DNA from 3 places in the Arthrobacter sp. 2RAF6 genome. Region 1 is predicted to be linked to each of the others. Evidence: predicted binding sites of a transcription regulator. Region 1 holds the regulator's gene; each other region holds the start of a gene.

Region 1 (3,271 bases):
CGTCATGGCGTCGGCGGCAATCCGCGACTCCTTCGAATCCGGCACCAAGTGGTCCACCAGGATCCCGAGCCGGCGGCCCGGGCCGGGGGAGAACCCGGCTATGGCCGCCTTGAGATCGTCCACGCCGTGCAAGGGCTCGACGACGATGCCCTCCACCCGGAGATCATCTCCCCACACCTTTTCCACAAGTTCTGCGTCGTGCTTGCCTTCCACCCAGATCCGGCTAGCCTTGGCGACTTGGGCCCGCTGGCCGGCCACCCGGACGGATCCCGATGCCGTCCTGCCTGCTTGCGCCGCGCCCTTGACGGCCGCCGCGCGTGGCGCCGGCGGCAGGAGCTTCACTGCTTGTCCCTCCAGCAGGAATCCGAATCCGAGCCGGAATGACTTGGCCTTTCCCCGCCGATCCTCAAGCACCACAATGTGCATGCCTCCGGACTTCTCCACCCTGGTCACGGCCCCTACCCAACCGGACTGCACGTCCTCGAGAACCATCCCTCGTTCGACGGGCACCTCTGGCAGTTGCCGTTTGGCCGGCGAGGAGAGGTCTTGCGGGCCCCAATTGTCGTAAGACACGGTCTTCACACCACTTTGCGCTAGGGGATCGGTCACGGTCCGTGGCATTCCCCAGGACCGCGCGGGAATCATGTTCGCCGCGAGCGGTACCAATGCTAACAACGAGGTGGCTCATACTAGACTTGTTAGCACTTGGGCATGTTGAGTGCTAACTGTTGAACTACCGGATTGTTGAGAACTCGATCGTTTGAGTACTTGATCGTCCAGTACTGGCTGTTGAATGGAGGTGGGCAGTGAGCGAACCACGCAAGCTTGAAGTGTTACGCGCCATCGTGGAGGACTACGTTCACTCCCGCGAGCCAGTCGGCTCCAAAGCTTTGGTCGAACGGCACCATCTGGGAGTGTCGAGCGCGACCATCCGCAATGACATGGCCCTCTTGGAAGAAGAGGGCCTCATTGCAGCACCACACACGAGTGCGGGCCGCATTCCCACCGACAAGGGCTACCGCTTGTTCGTCGACCGTATTTCCGAGGTCAAGCCGCTTTCGGCCGCCGAGCGCCGGGCCATCCACTCGTTGCTTGAGGGGCCCGACGACGTCGAGGACATCCTTGAGCGAACCGTCCGGCTCCTCTCCCAACTGACCAACCAGGTCGCCGTCGTACAGTATCCGCACCTGAGCCGCGCGCGCGTCCGGCACATTGAGTTTGTCCTTTTGGCACCGCGCCAGGTCTTGGTGGTGTTGATCGCCGATTCGGGCAAAGTGGAACAAGGCGTTGTGCAGGCAGCGACAGACGCCACTGACGAAGAGCTCATGGCCTTGCGCGCGCGATTCCTTGGAAGCATTGCCGGCTCCCAGCTCGACCTCATGCCACAAGTCCTGCCCTCGGTGGTTGCCTTGTGCCCGCCGGCGCTTCGGAACCTTGCCGGCGCCCTTGCCCACGGCCTGGAAAGGCTTGCCGAGCGGAGCCGCGACGAACGCATGGTCATGGCAGGCACGGCAAACCTGGCCCGCTCCAACGTGGACTTCCCGCTGAGCATCGGTCCGGTCCTCGAGGCACTCGAGGAGCAGGTGGTCATGTTGCGGCTGTTGTCGGACATGGCTGAGGACCCCCGGGGCGTCACGGTGAGCATCGGACGTGAAAACCCCTATGACGGCCTCTCCGAGGCTTCGGTGGTTGCCACGGGCTACGGTCCGGGCAGCAGTGCCAAGATCGGCATTCTTGGACCCACCCGCATGGATTATCCCAACACCATGGCGGCCGTCCGTGCCGTCGCACGCTACCTTTCCCGCATTCTGGGCGGCTGACGGCCTCGGCCGGAAACCGCCTCGCAAGAAAAGCAGTGGAACCGTAAAAAAGGAAGAGATACCGACTTTGAGCAGTCACTATGACGTTCTGGGCGTCTCGCCGGAAGCAGCCGGCGAGGAGATCAAGAAGGCCTACCGCAAGCTCGCACGCAAGCTGCACCCCGATGTGAACCCCGGGGCCGGCGCTGCCGAGGAATTCAAGGCGGTGACCCACGCTTACGAGGTCCTCTCCGACCCCCAGAAGCGCCGCGTCTACGATGCCACCGGCAACGAGAACGGGACCGACAACGGTTTCGGCGGAGGCTACGCGGGCCAGGGATTCGCATTCCAGGACATCTTCGACACCTTCTTCGGCGGAGGCGGCGGCGGGATGCAGGGCCCCGCATCCCGAATGCGCCGCGGCCAGGACGCCCTGATCAGTGTCCGCATCGACTTGCGCGAGGCGGTGTTCGGTGTCAACAAAAAGCTTGAGGTGGACACCGCTGTCATCTGTCCCACGTGCGAAGGCTCATGCTGCCGTCCGGGCACCCACCCGGAACGCTGCGACATCTGTGGCGGCTCGGGCCAGGTCCAGCGGGCCGTCCGCTCGATTCTCGGCCAGGTCATGACCGCCGCACCATGTGGATCGTGCGAAGGTTTCGGCTCGATCATCAAGGATCCCTGCAATGAGTGCAACGGCCAGGGCCGCATCCGCAGCCGCCGTTCGCTGACCGTCAAGGTGCCTGGCGGCGTCGCTACCGGGACCCGCATCCAGCTTTCGTCGCAAGGCGAGGCAGGTCCCGCGGGCGGTCCTCCCGGTGACCTCTATGTGGAGATCCGGGTCAACAACGATTCCACCTACATCCGCGAAGGCGACGACCTTCACGCCACGCTGAGCGTTCCCATGACTGCCGCGGCACTGGGTACCGAGCTGCAGCTTGAGACTTTCGACGGTCCCCAGGAGATCGACGTCAAGTCAGGTACGCAGTCCGGCGAAGTCATCACCCTGCGTGGACTCGGCGTCACCCATCTCCGCGGCTACGGCAGGGGAGACCTCAAGGTGCACCTGCACGTTGAGACCCCCGGCAAGCTCGACGCCGTGCAGGAAGACCTGCTTCGCCAACTGGCAAAATTGCGCGGAGAGCAGTTCACCGAAGGCAAGCTTGTGGCCAGTGGCGGTATGTTCGCGAAGCTGCGGGACAAGCTCGGTAACCTGTAGCGGTGAGCAACCCCGTATTCTTCACAGCAGCCGGAACGCTTGACGGGCTCGGCCCTGGTGACTCTTTCGTGCTCGACGGCGCCGAAGCCAGGCATGCTGTCACCGTCAAGCGCCTGGAAATCGGCGAAGCCGTCGATATCGCCGACGGTGCCGGTAGACGGCTCACGGGCACCGTGACGGAGTCCGGGCAGGGAACCTTGACAGTCCTTGCCTCCGCTGTCGATGAGGAGCACCAGCCAACCGTGCGGCTCGT
Region 2 (3,271 bases), on a different contig from region 1:
CTCAAATCCTTGGCGAATGAGACTTCTGGCGACAGGCAGGCCTCCGTGGGTGTGGCCAACGGTGGCCCCATCCTCCATGCAGAGAATGACTTCCCCCTCGGGGATTCCCGCCAACGTGGCCGCGCCAAGGATTCCCATCGCGGGCTCGGCCCGCAACCCGTGGACAGGCGCCAAGGTCAGCCGTGACAGAGGTGCGCGTCCGCCGTCGTTCTTTGCAAACGACACGCGGGCGGCCGGGAAGTGGCGCCGGCCTGCCTCCTCAAGCATCGCTGCCAGCTCTTCCCCCGTCTCCATCAGGGCGCTGTTAAGGATGGCCGTGTAGTCGCGGTCCCGGAAAACACTGGAATAGAAATCACTGGAAATACTGATCCGCATATCTCTATCGTTGCTGAGGATGGCATCGGCTATTCGCGTTTCATGGTCCTTTGAGGCCGTCGAACCGACGGAAGTGATCGCAACGTTCCGTACGTCACCGGCAAGGATGCTGGGGAGATCGGCAAGGAACGCCTCCAGGTCCAACCGGGCCAGAGGCCGTCCCCGCAGGTCGTGACCCCCGCGGACATGGACGGTCCGGGTCACTGCCGGCTCAACAAGGGGCGGCAGCACGGTCATGTGGAAGGCGTCCGCGGGGGGACGGGGCGAAATGCGGATGGCGACAACGTCGGCCAGTTTCCGTTCCACCAGGACCCGTCCGACGTCGGCAGTGATCCGAGTGATGCCTGACCCGAACTCCCGACGAAGCCCTGACAGGGACGATTCCAAAGCTTCCGACAAGCTGCCCCCGTGCACCTCCCGAGCGGCGGAAACTACAGTCCGCCGGTCTAGTACAACGGTCCGGCAGCTGGATCCCTGCAGCCGCAGTCCTACTCTCATTGTTCAGCTTCCTGCCTGGCGTCTGCCAAACGGTGAGTACCTTCGGGGTGGTGAATATCTTCCAAGTATGTATGGTCCACCACTGGCCGTCATCTCATGGGGTGCGGTTCAGAAAACGGAAAAAATGACACGCTAGGGCCTAGCCAGTGGTCGTAAGGGCCTGAGATTGCCTGTTCCCATCTGGTGGTGCTGCGCCAGGTGTAGCGGGCGGTGAGATTGATGTGTTCCCGTTGCTGTTCAGACCCGCGGTCCGGAATCTCACCCGAGCCGTTTGAAGAACACGGCCCTGGCGAGTGCGTGCCTCGCCCAGGCAATGAATGCGTTCACACCGTTTTAGTGACCTTCTTCAGCCCGGCAGGTTTGTCTGGGTCGATCCCCCTGCCCAGGGCCAGGTTCAGGGCCAGTTGCTGTAGAGGGATGATCTCAATCAAGGGGATGAGCGCCGGGTCGATGACTTGCGGGCCGGTTCCCCCGGGAAGTCCAAGTTCGATGATCGTGCCGCCGAGCTCCAGTGAGGCTTCAACAAATGCCTGTGCGGATTACGCGGCAAGAGTAAGCACCCAGGTCATGAGGCGAGCCCGGTGATCATGACCACGACTTCGTTGTGGGCTGGTCCTCGACCAGCGCAAGGTCCTGGTATACAACTTCGACGCCTTTGGCCCGGAGAGCATCCGGAATGTCCAGATATCAAGCCTGCGCCAGGACGCCCCGCAACCAGGATGGGACTGTCTACTTCGTTTGGCCTACATAGCAACTTCGTTTGGCGGTTCCACGCGGTATCCCGAACCCTTCGAGGAGGGCGGGCACGGGCCGATCGGCTCCGCCTCATCCGGACCGGAACCGGACGGCATCCCGCCTAGCGTTCCCGGACCTAAGCTCCGCCTCAAGGCGCCGGTTGTCGGCTTCCAGGACCAGGACCATCCGGATGCCCGCTAGGTTCAAACCCGATTCCAGAAGCTCGCCGATCCGCCGCAACGTCGCCAGATCGTCCTCGCTGTACTGGCGGGTCCCACCCAGGGTCCTGCCCGGTTCCAGCAGGCCCTTGCGTTCATAGAGACGGAGGTTCTGTTGACCCATGCCCACCAGCTCGGCGGCCACTGAAATCGCGTACACACCCCTGCCCCGGTCCTTCGCCTGGCCCATCGGGTACCTCCAAAGTCTGCCCAAAATTAGCCTTGCCCTGACCCACTCATAGTGCTATAAGAAATATATACCAGCCACCATAGATCGGCTGGGTTTACAACGAAGTACACAGCAATCTGCAAGGAGTGACATACCATGCTGATGCGAACCGACCCGTTCCGCGAATTCGACCGACTGGCCCAGCAGGTACTCGGAACGACGGCAAGGCCCGCGGCGATGCCGATGGACGCCTGGCGGCAGGGCGACGATTTCGTGGTCGCCTTCGATCTACCCGGAGTCACCGTCGACTCGGTGGACATCGACGTCGAACAAAACGTCCTGACCGTCAAGGCCGAGCGCCCGGACCCCGTCGGCGAGGACACGGAACTGATTGCCTCCGAACGCCCCCGCGGCATCTTTAGCCGCCAGCTCATCCTCGGCGACGCACTGGACACGAACGGCGTCAAAGCAAACTACGACGGCGGAGTCCTGACCCTGCGGATCCCAGTGGCGGAGAAAGCAAAGCCACGCCGCATCGAAATCGAAACCACCGGAAAACAGCGCCAGGAGATCAACGCCTGAGCACCGACGCAGCCTCCCGGACCGGGAGCACCGCAGCGGCCAACACCTAAGAGGGCGATGGAGTTCACAGACCACGCCACAGCGCCGGTAGCGCAAAATAGAGGCCCCCAAGGATGACTCCCGCAACGATGGTCCCCGGCTGAACGGACCGGGGGCCATCCCTGTCTCTCACGTGGACACACACCAGACCCACCGATGAAAACCAACGACCCGGACCCCTACGACATCCTGCACATCACCCCTGCCGCCACGGCGCGGGAAGTGGGCCGCGCCTACCGCGCGCTCATGCGCAGCCGACACCCCGACACCCGGCCGGCCCGCGAACACGGCAGCGGCCCCGTCCCGACGGCGCCTTACTCACAGAAGGATCTCCAAGACGTCATGAACGCCTATGCCATTCTCGGGAATGCGGAAAAGCGGGCAGCCTACGACAGGAACCACCCGCGGCCCGCGCCAACCCCGTCGACGCCCCGGAAACCCTTGGCACGGCCGCAAGGCCCGCTGCTTCCGCCTGCCTCGCTGCTGATCGGACCGGTCATCTGGGAGCCCTCCACCGGACGGTCCCGTGCACTGCTGGCGTGGCCGGGCGGATCTCCCCCGCCCGCCTACACGTTGATCCTGCGGATCCCCCGCTGACCACCGTCTGCCCCAAAACACAATGACCAAGGAGACCCAATGAGTGCCTGGCGTCCGT
Region 3 (3,271 bases), on a different contig from region 1:
GCTCCGGCCCCAGCTCCTCGAACGCCTTGGCTGGCGTTACATGTCCCTGTGGACCATCGAAGTATTCACGGATCCCTCGTCCTGCGCTGATCGCATCGGCTCCTATCTGGGACTGGAGAAGCCGGTAGCACCCTCGTATGGTGCCGTCCAGGATGGATTCCTGGACATCGATGTTGAACAATTGGAACTGAACAGCCAGGCGGACCCGGCCGCGGCCGGGCCTGGCGGTACGCAAGGCCTTGGCTCGGGACCGGCCATCTCCTAAGGAAGCGCAATGGCGGAAAGCAAAAGCCCTCAATCCAAGCACCCTGCGGACACCGGTGCCGATGCGGTAGGCGTTGACACCGAGTTGGACGAGCAGGAGAAAACAAAAGTGAAGCCCGTGCCGGAGCGGAAGCAGGCGGGAGAAAGCATTCTGCCCAAGAAAGCCTCCGAAGATGATCCACGCCGTTGGGGTGATGAGCCCGGCTACGACCACGACGCCTGGCTGAAGGAGCAAAGGCCCCCGCACTGGGGCTGAGCGTTCCATCATGGTCGTGACTCTCCGGCCGAGGTCTGGATCTGCCGCTTGTCAGGGGGATTGACGAGGACAAAGAACAGTTTCCCGCGAGTCGAAGCTCCGGCGAGAATTTCGGCCTGTTGCGGAGTGGCAGCGACAACCACGAGGCCGTCCGCCTCGTTCGTGCCCAACCATTGGCTGGCCTTGCCTCCTTGCGCTGACGTCCACAGAACCGGGACTGCAGCTGCCAGGAGCTCGGATTTCTTGCCGGGCCCGTCAAGTCCATCGGTTGCGGTGAGCACAACGTTGACCAACTGGCCCGGCGAAATGAGCTGAATTGAAGCGGGATCGGCCATGCGAAGCGGAACGGCCGCCGTCGCGGGTGCGGTGCCGGTCAGCAGGCCCGGTCCCAGAAGTTGGGCGTCCGTGGGGATCTGCCCCTTCTGCAGGGGCGAGGCAAGCTGCTTCCCGCCATATCCAGCCCGGGAGGTGAGTGCGCCGGCTGGAACTCCATCAGGAAGGACTTCGAGGGGTTTGAGGTCGGAATCCGTCAAAGTGGACCCGGCAGGAAGATCCCGCGCGGCGGCCAGGACCGTGGCTCGCTCCTCCGAAGCGGGAGTCAGTTGATGGACGACGATCCCGACGGCCACGCATAGCAGGAGAGTCACTGCGAGGCGGCGGTTGCGGTTCAACCAGTTACCGAAGCTGCGCTGCCTGGATTGTCCTGCGGCAGCGCCCAGGTGCCCGCCAGCCTTGAAGGGACCAGCCTGAAGACGGCGGGTGCGGACCCTGTTGATCGGCGCGAGGAGTTTATCGCGCGGAATCGACGAAGGTCCGGCAGACGTGGAGCCTTTGGATACGTTCGGGGTTGCTGACATGGTGCCACGCTAACCGGGCACGCAGGCCCGTGGCAGGGCAACGTTGGGCTATGTGGAAAACAGTCAGCTATGTGGAAAACCGAGGGCAGTTGGAAACCGCAATCAGCTCGCGGCAGCAGCCGGAACCGATGCTGGAGCGGGAGACGCAGCTGGTGCGGCGGGAGCGGCCGAAACGGTGCTTCCCTTGGAGTCCCGGGAGTCGGTGCGGTAGAAGCCCGATCCCTTGAAGACGACGCCCACGCTGTTGAACTTCTTGCGCAACGACCCTTGGCATTCAGGGCAGTCGGACAGGGAGCTGTCCGTGAAAGCCTGAACGATGTCAAAGGCATGTCCGCAGTCTTTGCAGGCATAGGCATATGTGGGCACTGGTGATCCTCCTCCGGGACGAACTACAGGTCCGGTGCTGCCGAGAAGGATTGTTCCCTCTATTAGCAGTCCCAGGGCCTGAGTGCCAATTCTATCATCCGGAGCCGGGGCCGCTACCACGGAATGTGGCGGAGTAGACAGGCAGGAAACCCCGGTCAATCGACCGGAACCAGTCGGATGATCCGATGGGGGGTCAGTGCCTCCGCCACGGGCTTGTCGAACGGTTCGGCCGGGATCGTCCCCGCGGGCAGCACTTCGTCGTCATATACAACGGCGACAGTCGGCGGACGCTGCCCGTCGGCGTCGAGCTTGTCGAGGAGCCGGTCGTAGTATCCGCCCCCTTGGCCGATACGGTTTCCGCCTTCATCGACGGCGGTGGCCGGGAGGAAGATTCCAGCCGCATCCTTGATGACGTCACTTTCGAATCGTTCGCCCAGGGGTTCGTCAATCGGGGCGTACTTCGAGCGGACAAATGTTGTCTCTGGTGTCCAATAGACCCAGCTCAGACGCCGTTCCGGTTCACAGACGGGAAGAAGGATCCTGTGCCCGGCGGCATGGAGCGCCGCAAGCAAGGGCATCGTCGGCGGCTCGGCGGCCACTCCGACATAGGCCGCGAAGGTCGCCGGTTTCCCCTGGGCGACGGCATCCGCCCATTCGACGCCTCGGCGTGCAATCCTCGTTCCAGCATTAGCGCGCTGTTGGACGGTCAAGGCGAGCCGGCGCTGCCGGTTGTCCCGTCGGATATCGTCTTTCAAAGTCATCTTTGCTCCAGTTCTGACTGCTGCGGCTCGAGACCGGGGAAGGAACGGCGGGTTCCCTTCTGTCCGCTCCGGGTTCGTTTTGCCCAATGTCCAGCTCCTTCCGTTAGATTAGTCCGGTGACTTCCAATAGCTGCGCCGTCCGCAAGGCCGTGATCCCCGTTGCGGGGCTCGGTACCAGATTCCTGCCGGCTACAAAGGCCATGCCCAAGGAAATGCTGCCGGTCGTTGACAAGCCGGCCATCCAGTACGTGGTTGAGGAGGCCGTGGGCGTTGGCCTCAACGACATCCTGATGATCACGGGACGCAACAAGCGCGCATTGGAGGACCACTTTGACCGTGTCCCCGCGCTTGAAGCGACCCTTGAGGCCAAGGGAGACATCACAAAATTGGACTCGGTGCAGGCTACCAGCAACCTCGGCGATATCCACTACGTTCGTCAGGGCGACCCCAAGGGACTGGGGCACGCAGTGTTGCGTGCAAAGCAGCACGTCGGGTACGAACCGTTCGCGGTTCTTCTCGGTGACGATCTGATCGATGCCCGCGACACTCTCCTCAGCGACATGATTGAGGTCCAGCAGAAGACCGGCGGATCCGTTGTCGCCCTCATTGAGGTGGAGCCCGCCCAGATCAGTGCCTATGGCTGTGCCGACATCGAGGATATCGGTGAAGACGGTTACGTCCGGATCAAGCAGCTTGTGGAAAAGCCAGCCGCAGATGAGGCTCCATCCAACCTTGCCGTGATTGGCCGCTACGTGCTTCACCCCGCC

What was found. The regulator HrcA, encoded in region 1, represses chaperone genes, less so after heat shock. The targets are predictions, from matches to a motif close to TTNGCACTCGNNNNNNNCGAGTGCNAA.
Region 2: a site for HrcA is predicted at 2,048-2,074, ahead of AB4Z38_RS07355 (Hsp20/alpha crystallin family protein). Genes of this name have one in related genera too.
Region 3: a site for HrcA is predicted at 1,806-1,832, ahead of AB4Z38_RS00175 (FmdB family zinc ribbon protein). Genes of this name have one in related genera too.

Annotation. Positions count from the first base shown of each region.
Region 1 covers NZ_JBFRGF010000011.1:23,809-27,079, forward strand. Annotated here, with positions in the region: gene AB4Z38_RS10120 (DUF3097 domain-containing protein) at 1-573, opposite strand, end outside; gene hrcA (heat-inducible transcriptional repressor HrcA) at 807-1,820, shown strand; gene dnaJ (molecular chaperone DnaJ) at 1,888-3,018, shown strand; gene AB4Z38_RS10135 (16S rRNA (uracil(1498)-N(3))-methyltransferase) at 3,021-3,271, shown strand, end outside.
Region 2 covers NZ_JBFRGF010000007.1:17,184-20,454, reverse strand. Annotated here, with positions in the region: gene AB4Z38_RS07365 (hydantoinase/oxoprolinase N-terminal domain-containing protein) at 1-774, opposite strand, end outside; gene AB4Z38_RS07360 (MerR family transcriptional regulator) at 1,699-2,016, opposite strand; gene AB4Z38_RS07355 (Hsp20/alpha crystallin family protein) at 2,152-2,577, shown strand; gene AB4Z38_RS07350 (J domain-containing protein) at 2,773-3,213, shown strand; gene AB4Z38_RS07345 (hypothetical protein) at 3,253-3,271, shown strand, end outside.
Region 3 covers NZ_JBFRGF010000001.1:39,882-43,152, forward strand. Annotated here, with positions in the region: gene AB4Z38_RS00160 (AAA family ATPase) at 1-265, shown strand, start outside; gene AB4Z38_RS00165 (hypothetical protein) at 275-520, shown strand; gene cpaB (Flp pilus assembly protein CpaB) at 529-1,377, opposite strand; gene AB4Z38_RS00175 (FmdB family zinc ribbon protein) at 1,480-1,743, opposite strand; gene AB4Z38_RS00180 (5-formyltetrahydrofolate cyclo-ligase) at 1,899-2,504, opposite strand; gene galU (UTP--glucose-1-phosphate uridylyltransferase GalU) at 2,621-3,271, shown strand, end outside.